4 regions of the Paenibacillus sp. FSL R7-0340 genome follow, and region 4 is predicted to be linked to each of the others. Evidence: riboswitches for the same ligand, from Rfam matches in the RefSeq annotation. Region 4 holds a riboswitch; each other region holds the start of a gene.
The links. A riboswitch is a leader RNA that binds a small molecule or an ion and turns the genes downstream of it on or off. The one in region 4 is predicted to bind thiamine pyrophosphate.
Positions count from the first base shown of each region.

Region 1 (3,117 bases), on a different contig from region 4:
GATTCAACATGCAAATAGGAAACCGCCCCCTGCCAGGCCGCTAAAAAGAAGAGGACCGCCACAAAGGGCGGCCATACGCTTTTCCACCAGGATGCGTTCTTGCCTTTCGGATTCATGGGCGATATTTCTCGGTCAGCTTGTTCATGCTGATGCCTTGTGGGTTATGTGCGATTTTGATCTGTGAAATGACGCTGGGACTGCCCGCTTCCGTCAAAGCTTCGTGCATTTCTTTAACCACTTTCAGCAACTCGTCGAGCTCGCCCTCCATGGTCGTATCCAATGGATTCACCTGATGTTTGACACCGGAGCGCTGAATGACCTCAATCGCCTTATCTACATACGGGTAAGAGTCCTCGTTATTAGGAGTTTTAGGGATTACTTGAATACTGAGCAGTGTGTTAGCCATGCAAATTCACCTGTCCTTTATTTGGAGTGTTATTAAAAAAATATGGTGGTTTAAGGCGGGGAGACCGCTTCGCGGTTCATTTGATCTTACGATCGCTTCGCTTCTCCAGATTCAAATGAACCACTACGCTGCCAACCGCCTTAAAAGCACCCTATTTTTAAAGCTGGTTTGTGTGGCATTTTTAACACACAAGCGCACCTACTTAGCGCTTAGATAATATGAAAAGCTAAAGAATAAACCAAGTAGAACGAGAACGAAGTGGGCGGAATGGTGCTGTACAAGCGTTAGCGTTCGCCTTTGTACCCAGATATTCATAAAAGAAATCTGGGTACAGCAGCGATGGGAAGCACCATCCGACTGCGTAGTGGCGCTTTGTTCACTTCTCTAGATCAGTCTTATTTAGCGTTTTAACAAATGATCAACGCTTGGGCAGGAAACCGTTTGTGAAGGCTTTATCGACTTCCAAAGGCTTGCTGAGCAGCTTGCGTTCGTACATCCAGTCCGAATAGTTTTGCCATACCTCCGCTTTTTGCACACCCCATTGCGCGGCATCGTCCTGATAACGCGGGCTTAGCCATTTTTGGCTGGCAAGTACCAGTTTTTTATCCAGCTCCGGTACAGCTTTGCTTAAGATGTCTGCGGCTTCTTCCGGATGAGCGATAGTGTATTCATAGCCTTGTGCGGTAGCGTCCATGAACGCTTTGACCAGCTCGGGATCATTTTTTATTGTCTGTTCGTTGCTCACAATTACAGGTGTATAGTAATCGAGGCTTTTGGAATAATCTTTTACATACAGCATATCCAATGGCTCACCTCGAAGCTGGGCCTCGATTCCGGTCCATGCGTAGAAAATCCAGGCAAAGTCGATATCCCGCTTCACGGCTGTAAAATAGTCTGCATTGCCCATGTTGATGATCTTCACTTTGCTCACATCGCCTTTGTCTGAATCCATGATGGATTTCATGACCGCTTCTTCTACGGGAGAGCCCCAACCGCCGTATTTTTTACCTTCAAAATCTTTCGGGCTCTTAATTCCACGATCTACCGGGGCTGCGAAGCCTGAGGTATTATGCTGAATCACCGCAGCGATGGATACAAGCGGCACGCCTTGCGTACGAGCCTGTGTGACGCCTTCTTGGTAGCTGATACCAAAAGGTGCAGCATTAGAAGCAACCATTTGATCAGCTCCGCCTGAACCAGGTTGAACAATTTGGACATTCAAACCCGCTTTTTCGTAAAATCCTTTGTCCTTAGCGACATAGAGTCCCGTATGATTCGTATTGGGTGTCCAGTCGAGCACGACTTTAACATCTTTGAGCCCCTTTGCCGGAGTAGACGTTTGAGTGTCGGTAGCGGGAGCCGCTTCTTGGGATGTGGGGGGACTTCCACCGCAAGCGGTCAGGGTCAGGGCCATGAGCCACAGACTGATCAGTCCCAGGCTTAATATTTTCATGCGCTTCATCGTTGTGTTCTCTCCTTTAATTACCCGTTATCCGTCCAATCAGACAGCTTAAGTTACCCATTTTCTAAAAATAACATCTGCCGGATGCGATCTTTCCAACAACTTAATCTTCAACAAAAAAAGCGCCCCGAGTTTCCGGGACGCTTGCGCTTGTATATACCAAAGTAAGGGATGGTCCTATGTAAAAAAGGCACATCTTGCTTAAGCATTCCTACGCTGGCATTACCCAGATCAGGTTGTAAGGGTCAGTGTCTTGGGACACACTCTCAGCCGGCCGATTCCAGCACCCCTGGCATTGTATGGTTTAATGGGTTCATTTATTCGGGTTTACTACGACGATTATATGCCTTGAATGCGGGTCTGTCCAGCATGAAGGGAGAGGTGACGGTTCATTTGCCGAACGACAGGGTACACTTTTACTGTGAGCTTTGATCTGAAAATGAGCATGAATCAATTCGATTCGATCCGGTCATGTTATTTTCAGAACAGCTACGCAAGTAGGTTCAGATGGGCTGGTGCCCAATGGCGTGGCCGTAGAGAATTCTAATTCGTGAAAAGGAGTTGTTGTACTGTGGGTAAAACGGAAACATTGGATCGCAACCAACTGGAACAAGCCATTGTGAAGGCTTTGGATAACAACAAATTTTGCTCGTTAGGTACGGTAGAGGGTGGCAAACCGAAAGTACGCTATATGGCCCTTTTTAACGATGGAATGAACATTCATCTGGCGACAGATCGCAAAACGCATAAAGTAGAGGAGCTAAAGGACAATCCGAATGCTTATCTGCTGCTGGGTTATGAAGTTGGCGGTACGAAGGAAGTCGTAGAAGTGGAGGCTACCGTCCAGATCACAGCTGATGAGGGGCTGCGCAAACAAGTGTGGAACGATTCCTTGAAGGAATGGTTTTCCGGACCGGATGATCCCGATTATGTCATTCTGGACGTGAATCCGACACGCATTGAGTATGTGGGTCAGCAATCTGAGCGCCAGGTTTGGAAGAAGTAATACGAATATAAATGGATAAGCCGGTGAATCTCCGAGTTTTTTAGGAGGTTTGCTGGCTTTTTATTTTTTGAGAAAATTAATTATTTTTTCATAAATAATTTAAGTAAATGACTACTCTTTTATCTGGCGTTGGATTAAAATAGAAATGGTGGGTTCATGGCTTACATATATGTGCAAAAGTATGTATATGAGGCATACACCTTAATGAGGAGGGGTATATTTTGTTATTTCGTAAAAATTGGT
Region 1 is NZ_JBBOBY010000002.1:54,148-57,264, forward strand. Features, by position in the region: gene MKX59_RS23115 (ABC transporter permease) at 1-116, opposite strand, end outside; gene MKX59_RS23120 (MTH1187 family thiamine-binding protein) at 113-406, opposite strand; gene MKX59_RS23125 (ABC transporter substrate-binding protein) at 825-1,868, opposite strand; TPP riboswitch at 2,060-2,169, opposite strand; gene MKX59_RS23130 (pyridoxamine 5'-phosphate oxidase family protein) at 2,440-2,874, shown strand; gene MKX59_RS23135 (bifunctional 2',3'-cyclic-nucleotide 2'-phosphodiesterase/3'-nucleotidase) at 3,096-3,117, shown strand, end outside.
Region 1: another riboswitch for thiamine pyrophosphate. It lies ahead of MKX59_RS23125 (ABC transporter substrate-binding protein); the one in region 4 lies ahead of tenA (thiaminase II).

Region 2 (3,117 bases), on a different contig from region 4:
GCCGCTGCCCATGAAATACTTCTTCCGCCCTTCCATCCGCAATGATCTCCCCTTGAGCAGAAAGCACCACAATCCGGTCCACATCATGGACAATTTCATTAATTTTATGCTCCACGATCACCAGTGTCTGGTCTACCGAAATGTTTCGAATGGTATCCCACACCTGTGTAGTGCCTTCCTCGTCCAACAAAGCCGTGGGCTCATCCAGAAAAAGCACTTCTGGCTCCATAGCCAGCACAGACGCAATCGCCAGCCGCTGTTTCATTCCCTGTGACATGCTGCCAATGGGCATGTGTATATCATCCGTTGATAGACCAACCTGTATCAGCAGCTCGCGAATACGGGATCGCATCTGCTCACGAGGAACCTGATTATTTTCCAACACAAAAGCCAGTTCCTCGTCTGCATATGACATACAAAACTGCGTATCAGGATCTTGAAATACAATACCTGAGACACTTGGGATTACAGCAGCATCGCATTTCATAGGCACTTCTATCGTGCGTGGAATCAGACCGCTTAACACTTGGAGCAGCGTTGATTTACCGCATCCACTCGGTCCCAGCAACAGCAGCTTTTCCCCCTTGCGGACAGACAAAGACATATTGTGAAAAAGCAGCTCCTGCTCACCGGGGAATTTCAACCGAAGACGGGTGATCGAAGCCACCACATCTTCGGTTGCCTGGCTCATCAATCCAGCCCCTTATAATCTTGTTCCGTTGCGGGTCTCAAACTTCGCGTGACTCCGGTTACCTCCAATGCCCTAGCCAGATAGAACGCGAATACCCCGGCAATCACAATGCTGCCAATCATGCGAAAACCAATATACAAAACATAGTTCCAGGTCGAAAGCTGATCAATATACCCGTAGCTGAAGTCTAAAATCAGAGAAGCGACAGCCGCCCCGGCCGCAGCTAGCGAAGCAACCCACAGGTTTGCGTTCCGATACAGAAAAGCCGCAAAAAATAGCTCCGCTCCCAAGCCTTGCAGCAGGCCATAGTACAAAGTGGACATCCCCCATTCGCTTCCCAAAAAAGCACTGACCGTTGCCGCTGCCACCTCTGCCAAAATTGCAACACCCGGCTTGCGAATGATGAGATAAGCAAAGGTGCCTGCCATAAACCACATGCCATACATCAGTTGCTCGGTGTGTAGACCGAATGGTTTCATCAAATCATAGGCAGGTCCCCATATTTTGTAGACTAACCCGAACACAACAGCGATCACAATCGTGACCAAAATATCAGTCAGCTTCAACCCTTTGGACGCTCTTACAGCAGTATTCATTATTGCGTGCTCCCCTTATCCTTATAATTGGCCTCTTGGACATAAAAAAAAGCTTGTCTGGAGCTGAATCTCCAGGCAAGCTTTATGCGCAGTAAAAGGTGAAGCACCATACAAAACATCATTCGTCGATATGCCTTATATAACCAGTAGTCTAAGCTACTACACTGATACCAAGCCAAAGTCAGGGTCAAGGTAAAATGCTAGGACATACATTGTATCTATCGACAACCGCAAAACAAGCGGCATTCCTGTATAGTGTTCTTGGTTTCTCTACGCTGGCATTACCCAGATCAGATTTCACGGTCAGTGGCAAGGGCCACCCTCTCAGCCTGACTTTCTCAAGCTCCCGACAATGCTTTTTTAATTCACTATAATATATACCACATCTATGGCTTTGACAATCCTATAATCCGAAGAAACGTTTGGCTGTCTCCGTCGTGGCGATTTCGATCTCCATCATGCTTCGGCCTGTACATTCGGCTATCGTAGCAGCAATGTGAGCGAGATACATCGACTCATTACGCCCTTCTTTGGGCTTCACGGGCAAATTACGCGGGGTCAAAAATGGAGCATCCGTTTCAATCATCAGACGGTCCAAGGGAATATCTCTGACCAGTTCACGCAGATGTTTGCCACGCCGTTCGTCGCAAATCCAGCCGGTGATCCCGATATACAGTCCCATCTCTACATACGTATGCAATTCTTGTTCCGTGCCTGTAAAACAATGCACCACTGCTTTATCGACAAGCCCTTGATACTCCCGCAGCATAGCGGCAAAATCCTCATGTGCATCTCGTTCATGCAAAAATAACGGCATATTCAGCTCACCCGCCAGTTGGATTTGCTCGCCAAACCATCGGCGCTGCACATCACGCGGCGAAAAATCACGGTTATAGTCCAATCCGCATTCCCCTATGGATACGACCTGCGGCTGACTCGCCAGCTGACGGAGCTGCTGAACCGTCTCTGCGCTGCAGTCTTTGGCATCATGGGGATGCACGCCAGCTGTCGCATACAGCTTGCCCGGATAACGTGCTGCATACTGAGAAGCCTCCCGACTGCTGCGGACACTGGTCCCGGTAATAATCAGGGGTGAAATCCCTACAGCTGCGGCTCTCTCTACCACCTGTTCCCGATCCGCATGAAACGAACGGTGCATCAAGTTCACGCCAATATCAATTAACGGTGTACCCCTTTCCATCTCAATCCCTCCTTCGCAAACTACAATCTCGGATCAATCGGCTCCGATTCCAGAGATAGCGCGGCAAGGACGCATTCATGAATACGATCTACCGTATCCTTGCGGACAAAACGTTCCACGCCTTCCATACCAAGCGCTCCTTCCATCAGGGCATGACGCTCCTTTTTGTTCGTTCGACGCTGCTTCAGACGCTTTAAATTCTCAGGGGCAAGATAATCCATACCGTAAATGATGTGCAAATACTTCCGGCCTCTCACCTTGATTGCAGGCTGAATCATCTTGTCCCGATTTTTCATCAAAAAGCGTTCCGGCTTGATCACAATCCCTTCATGACCATCCTCTGTCATCTCGTTCCACCAGCGAATGACCTCTTCCTCGCTTGCTTCGTCCGTGATAACGCGATACTCTGTCTCCATAAACAGGGAAGACAGCCCAGCCAGCTCCCGGTTTTGCTCCATATGCCAAATATGAGAATGGTCGAAAAAAGTCTTTCCGCTGTGTGCCAGTGTATGGAACGGTGCAATACGAATTTCATCCAGACCGTCCACATCCCAGCAATATTTTTGAAAAGCCTCTTGAAACGTTACGGCATTCGCGTACTTCTGTTCCATTTCCTCCAACCAGTCTCC
Region 2 is NZ_JBBOBY010000002.1:611,251-614,367, reverse strand. Features, by position in the region: gene MKX59_RS25655 (ABC transporter ATP-binding protein) at 1-691, opposite strand, end outside; gene MKX59_RS25650 (ECF transporter S component) at 691-1,287, opposite strand; TPP riboswitch at 1,537-1,646, opposite strand; gene MKX59_RS25645 (TatD family hydrolase) at 1,691-2,488, opposite strand; gene MKX59_RS25640 (polynucleotide kinase-phosphatase) at 2,509-3,117, opposite strand, start outside.
Region 2: another riboswitch for thiamine pyrophosphate. It lies ahead of MKX59_RS25650 (ECF transporter S component); the one in region 4 lies ahead of tenA (thiaminase II).

Region 3 (3,117 bases), 1.4 Mb from region 4:
AAGTGGATATTCAAATCCAACCTGCGCTAGCAATTTCATGCTATCCAAGCCTCCGGCAATAATGACCTGATCGCAGGAAAAAAAGCCACTATCTGTTCGAACACCGCAAACTCGACCATTCTGTATGACCAGTTGCTCTGCCTGTGTACCAGACCATACCGTTGCCCCCAGCACCACAGCAGCACCTGCATAAGCATGGCAAAGCTGGACAGGAGCCACTTGTGTCTCTTTTGAACGATATATTGCCCCGATCGCTTGTTCATCCAAACCTGGAATTCGTCGGGCCAATTCCTTCGCATCCCACCAGATAGGACAATCATCCTCTCGCGTTTTAGCAGCTTTCCAGCGTTTTTGGCCTTCAGTTTCCGTACGGAAAGGAGTCACAAATCCTTCTGTACGGAATTCCACCGAAATACCTGACAAACGCTCCAGATCACAGACAAGCTCAGGGAATGCGTCTCGACTTATGCGAGCAAACCGTGCCAGCTCAGAGTCGGTGAACTCTTCACTTTCCGCTGCCAGCATTCCAACCGCTGCTCCTGAGGCTCCCTCACCCGGGATCAATCGTTCCAGCATGATCGTACTTCTTCCCTCCTTGGCCACATGGTAAGCAATGGAACTGCCGATGACACCTCCACCTATGACCAAGCATTCAGCGTGTCCTATCGCTCTTGCCTCTATGTGTATCTTTGGCATTTGTTCCGTGTCTCCTCTCCATAAACCATTCTGCTTTCAGCTTGCCTCTACTCTCGTTTTCTCGCTACAGGTCGTGAACTACAAGATCTGCCATTCGCCGATATTCCAGCGCAGCTGCAACGGGCGACTCAGCCTCCCATATACCAGACATCACCGCAATTCCGCTTGCTCCGGCCCTATAAAGCTCCGGGATATGGTGCGGTTGTATGCCGCCCAGCGCGATCACCGGAATGTTCGACAGCCTGCAAATATGTTCAAGCTGAGCTAAACCCCGTGGTACAATACCGGGCTTACAATGGGTCTCATATATGTGACCATAAAGTACATAGTCCGCTCCTACCCGCTCGGCAGTCTGCGCCTCCTTCAAGGAATGCACAGATACTCCACAGCGTGTACCCTTTGGAAGTAGGCTTTTCACATCCGCTACAGGTAATCCATTAGCTGGTAGCTGGACGGCTCCAACCAAAGTAAGTAAAGCTACATCCACACGATCATTTACTACAATTTGTTGCAAAGGAACTCCCTGCTCCACCATGCTGCGAGTCAAAGATAGCAATGCAGAGGCACCATTCTGTTTTAAACGTGCGTGTACATAATGAACATACGGACAAATCACAGCAGCCACTTGGGCTGCTTGTGCAAAAGTGCCCTTTTCCATCGAAATTGCGTGTAATTCGATTTTGTCTTCACCTCACATTGGACTAAAAGATCTAAGCTTAGCCAGTCACGTCTACCAGCAGTAATGAAAGAGGATTGTATGTGAATCGTCTACGGAAGCTCGAACAACTTAAAGTGAACGAAACGCAAAAAAACCACTTCCCCAAGGAAGTGGTTTAACGAACGTCCAATAATCGAACGGACAATGATATCCGTATACGTGTATCGTCCCACGCACAAACAAAAATAAGATGGTGTTGCCTTGTTTGTACGGCGCTCACTTCCCTACGCTGGCATAACCCAGATCAGGTGCAAAGGGTCCGAAATCCATTTATTCCGTCTCAGCCGCATGGGCGGCTCCCCTAGTGTGACTATTTTATTGTATAAGCTAAAGATAGCTTAGCATATTTTCCTAATTCTGCAAACCCCACTTCGTGTGAAATATGCAGAATTGGATTTAGTTGATGTTAGTTAACTTTACTTGACCACTCTTCCACATTCCACGTTTTGGTTACCCAATCCTCGTAAAAGTCCGGTTCGTGAGATACAAGCAATACGGTCCCTTTGTATTCCTTCAAGGCACGTTTCAGCTCATCCTTAGCTTTAACATCCAAGTGGTTGGTAGGCTCATCGAACAGTACCCAGTTGCTTTCACGCATTAACAGTTTGCAAAGACGGACTTTAGCCTGTTCTCCACCACTGAGCGCAGATAGCGGACGCGTGATATGCTCATTCTTTAAACCGCAACGCGCCAAATGCGCTCGTACTTCATGCTGGTTCAAATGTGGGAATTCATTCCACACATCGTCAATCGGTGTAATTTTCTCCGCCTTTACTTCCTGCTCAAAATAAGCGGGCTGCAAAAAATCACCTTGATAGGTTTTTCCACTGATTGGTGGAATTTTTCCCAATATGGTTTTGAGCAATGTCGATTTACCGACACCGTTGTAGCCAACAATAGCAATCTTTTCGCCACGTTCAATCGTCATGGACATTTTAGGCAAAAGGGCATGCGTATAACCAATCTCAAAATCAATACCCTCAAATACCGTCTTTCCGCTTGCACGTGCTTCTTTGAATTGAAAGGTTGGCTTCGCAGCTTCTTCAGGCTTATCTATACGTTCGATCCGATCAAGTTGCTTTTCACGGCTCTTTGCTCGGCCAGATGTAGAGGCACGCGCTTTATTACGCTGAATAAAATCTTCCTGTTTCTTAATAAAGTCCTGTTGCTTCTCATAAGCATCAATATGCTGAGCTTTGTTCAGATCCGCCATTTCAAGAAACTTTTCATAGTTAGCTGAATAACGGGTCATCTTGGCAAATTCAAGATGGTAAATAACATTAACGACCTGGTTCATAAACTCAGTATCATGTGAAATAAGGATAAAAGCATAGGGATAATCCTTCAAATAGCGCGTAAGCCATTCAATATGCTCTACATCCAAATAGTTGGTAGGCTCATCCAGCAGCAGGACATTTGGCTTTTCCAACAGCAACTTAGCAAGAAGCACCTTTGTCCGTTGCCCACCGCTAAGTGCAGATACATCCCGATCCAGTCCTATGGCCGACAGACCTAGTCCATTCGCCATTTCTTCAACCTTCACATCAATGAGGTAAAAATCCCCCATATCCAGTTGCTCCTGAATTTCACCCATCTGTTCCAGCAGCACTTCCAACTCTTCAGGAGAAGCATCCCCCATCTTGTCAGTAATCTGCATCATTTCCTTTTCCAATTCCAACAAAGGAAGAAAAGCGTCTTTCAAA
Region 3 is NZ_JBBOBY010000001.1:2,934,275-2,937,391, reverse strand. Features, by position in the region: gene thiO (glycine oxidase ThiO) at 1-696, opposite strand, end outside; gene MKX59_RS13275 (thiamine phosphate synthase) at 761-1,354, opposite strand; TPP riboswitch at 1,619-1,727, opposite strand; gene MKX59_RS13270 (ABC-F family ATP-binding cassette domain-containing protein) at 1,821-3,117, opposite strand, start outside.
Region 3: another riboswitch for thiamine pyrophosphate. It lies ahead of MKX59_RS13275 (thiamine phosphate synthase); the one in region 4 lies ahead of tenA (thiaminase II).

Region 4 (3,117 bases):
CAGCATCTACGCCTTTAATCTCACGCGCTTCTCCAACAAGATGCGCGACTTCGGCTGCATTGCCCCGCACCAATGAGATTTTGACTTTTCTCAGGATTCGCAGTGCCGACTCAGTTCTAAAGCTCGTTGCTCCCGCACCGACCGGATCTAGCAGGACCGGAACACCGTGTGCATTCGCCGATTGTCCAGCAATGATCATGGCATCCACCAGTTCGCGGTTCAGCGTACCGATGTTTAACACGACGGCTCCCGCTATTTTTGCCATGTCTGCTACTTCCTCGGGTGCATAGGCCATCACCGGGGAGGCGCCCAATGCATACAGGCCGTTGGCCGTAAAGTTAGTGACTACCACATTGGTCATATTGTGAACGAGGGGTTTGCTGTTTTGTACCTTCGTCAGGAGATCCGAATAACTTTTTTCCCATGTACTCATAATGATTATCCTCTCTATAGTTGGTGGTTCAACAGGGCATTAACTGTACTTCACGCATCGAATTGCCAAGCTGACTATTCCAAGACCGCTGCCTGTATCTGGACCGGCCATTCTTCCTGCTTATAGGCCATGTCCCAGAACTTATATTCCAGCTGGCAGCTCAGTATAAAATGCTCAATCATCCGCTCTCGCTCAGCAGCCGTTGCGCCTTCCGCCCAAGCATCTACACGTTCTCGGAACTTGAGTGTTGTATCATCAAGCTGGTCTCCATAGAAGCCCATCCATTCATAGAACGGATGAGACTCATCCGGCTTTACTTCATCCAGCAGCCTGCGACCAATCTCGGCATACGTCCACATACATGGCAGCAGCACAGCCAAGATCTCGCCCAGGCTGCCCTCATGCGCAACCGTCAGCATGTGACGGATATAGTGATGAGCCGACGGAGCGAGCGGATATCCCTGCAACTCTTCATAGCTCACCCCTGCGACAGCACAGAAATTTTGATGCGGATGAACCTCGCTGTGGAGAATAAAAGAGATTTGTTCATTAAATACAGCCATGTCCTCCCGATTCGTGCATTTGGAGATTGCGATGCCGTATATCCGCATGTAGGCGTTCAAATATTCAAAGTCCTGTTTTACATAGTGAATCAGCTGTCCCCTTGTCAAACTTCCTTCAGCAATACCTCTCACAAAGGGATGCTCAAAAATCGCTTGAAAAATGCCGTCCGCCTGCCGACGGAGTTCTTGTGTAAAACTCAATTTCCCCACCTCCATTAAATTGAAGAGCAAGAAGTCCTGTAAGAATATAATTCCGGAACAACGCTAAAAAGCCGCCCCGGAAAAATGGAGCGGCTTCAACAATAGGCCCAATACGCAAAAAACGCTTGAAACCTTATATACGAAGGCTCCACTTTCCTACGCTAGTACGAACTAGATCAGGTTCAAAGGGTCCAAGATACATTCTTGTCTCAGCCATATTGGCTCCCCTAGTGGACTTCTATTCTTTTGACTATTACTGTACATACGTTCATACGCTATGTCAAACATAGTGTGCAAAATATTAAATTTCCTCTAGTTAGGTGTTTTGGGCTTAGTGAGGATGATGAATTACACTTTCCACTGCTTTGACCTTGGCATATTCCGGTTTCCACATTGCATCTTGTATAGCTTGTTCCACATCTGAAATGTGCGCCTGAGCTACCTGATCCTGTATCGCGGCTTTTGCAACCGCAATCGCAACAGCGTACGAAACTTCGCGTAATTTTCGGATATGAGGGAGTAGCGCACCGCCAGGCGTATTCGAATCTACACCATTGGCAACAGCAACTGCTGCCGCTGTAAACATCGCAGGGGTAATCCTTTTGGCTTTAACCACAATCGCACCCAGACCCAGTCCCGGAAAAACAAAGGCATTGTTCGCCTGCCCAATCTCAAATTTCGTACCGTTATAGGTGACGGGCTCAAAAGGACTTCCGGTTGCGATCAGTGCTCTGCCATCTGTCCACCGGATCAAATCCTCGGGTACTGCTTCTGCAAGGTTTGTAGGATTGGACATGGGCATAATGATCGGGCGTTCTACATGTTTCGCCATCTCCTTGATGATCTCTTCAGAAAAGGCACCTGCTACACCGGAAGTTCCAATCAATATCGTAGGCTTCACCTGACGGATGACCTCTAGCAGTGGTATTTTGCCGTCACCCGACCGGGTCCATGAGCTGACTTCATCCTTTTTGCGCACATACGGTTTCTGATATTCCAATACGTCTTCCATATCTTCCATTAACAGCCCGCGATAATCAAAGGCCCAAAAGGACTTGAAGGAATCTTCTGCGGAAAGGCCGTCCTCGATCATAGCACCCCGAATTTGATCAGCATTACCGATTCCTGCTGCCCCTGGGCCGAAAACAAGTATTTTTTGTTCACGCAGCGGAGTCTTGGTGACACCCACCGCCGAAAGAATCGCAGCCAAGGTCACCGCTCCTGTACCTTGTATATCATCGTTGAAGGTGAGTATGCTTTGACCGTATTTTCCTATAATATGGCGTGCATTTACGCTGCCCACGTCTTCCCAATGTAAAAGCGTCTTTGGGAATTGCGCTAACGTTTTGCTGATAAAAGTATCAATAAACTGGTTATAGGCTTCTCCGCGAACCCGTTTATGGCGGTTTCCGATGTACAGTGGATCATTCAGCAGCTTTTCATTATTTGTACCTACATCTAGTACAATTGGCAGCACCCGCCCGGGATGAATGCCTGCCGCAGCCGTATACACTGCAAGCTTGCCGATAGCAATGTTAATCCCCCCGACGCCCCAGTCACCAATCCCTAAAATACTTTCGGAATCTGTCACGACGATCAGATCCACATCATGGCCGCTCAAACCAGAATTATGGAATGCTTGTCCAATACCGTTCGGGTTATCTATCGACAAATATATGCCTCCAGGACGGTTGTACTCGTGACTATATTCTTGAATCGCGGTTCCTACGGTCGGCGTGTAGACTACGGGCAGCATTTCACTCAAATGATCGGTTAGCAGCCGGTAGTAGAGTACGACATTTCGGTTGTGAAGGTCGTTGAGAGAAGCATTTTTTCGCAGCATGGTGGGTTGTGCCAGAAACTGCTGATATGCCCGTACGCTCTGTTTCTCCAATGAAAGGACGGTTGGAGGAAGGATTC
Region 4 is NZ_JBBOBY010000001.1:1,511,084-1,514,200, forward strand. Features, by position in the region: gene thiM (hydroxyethylthiazole kinase) at 1-433, opposite strand, end outside; gene tenA (thiaminase II) at 508-1,197, opposite strand; TPP riboswitch at 1,334-1,436, opposite strand; gene MKX59_RS06795 (NAD-dependent malic enzyme) at 1,529-3,117, opposite strand, start outside.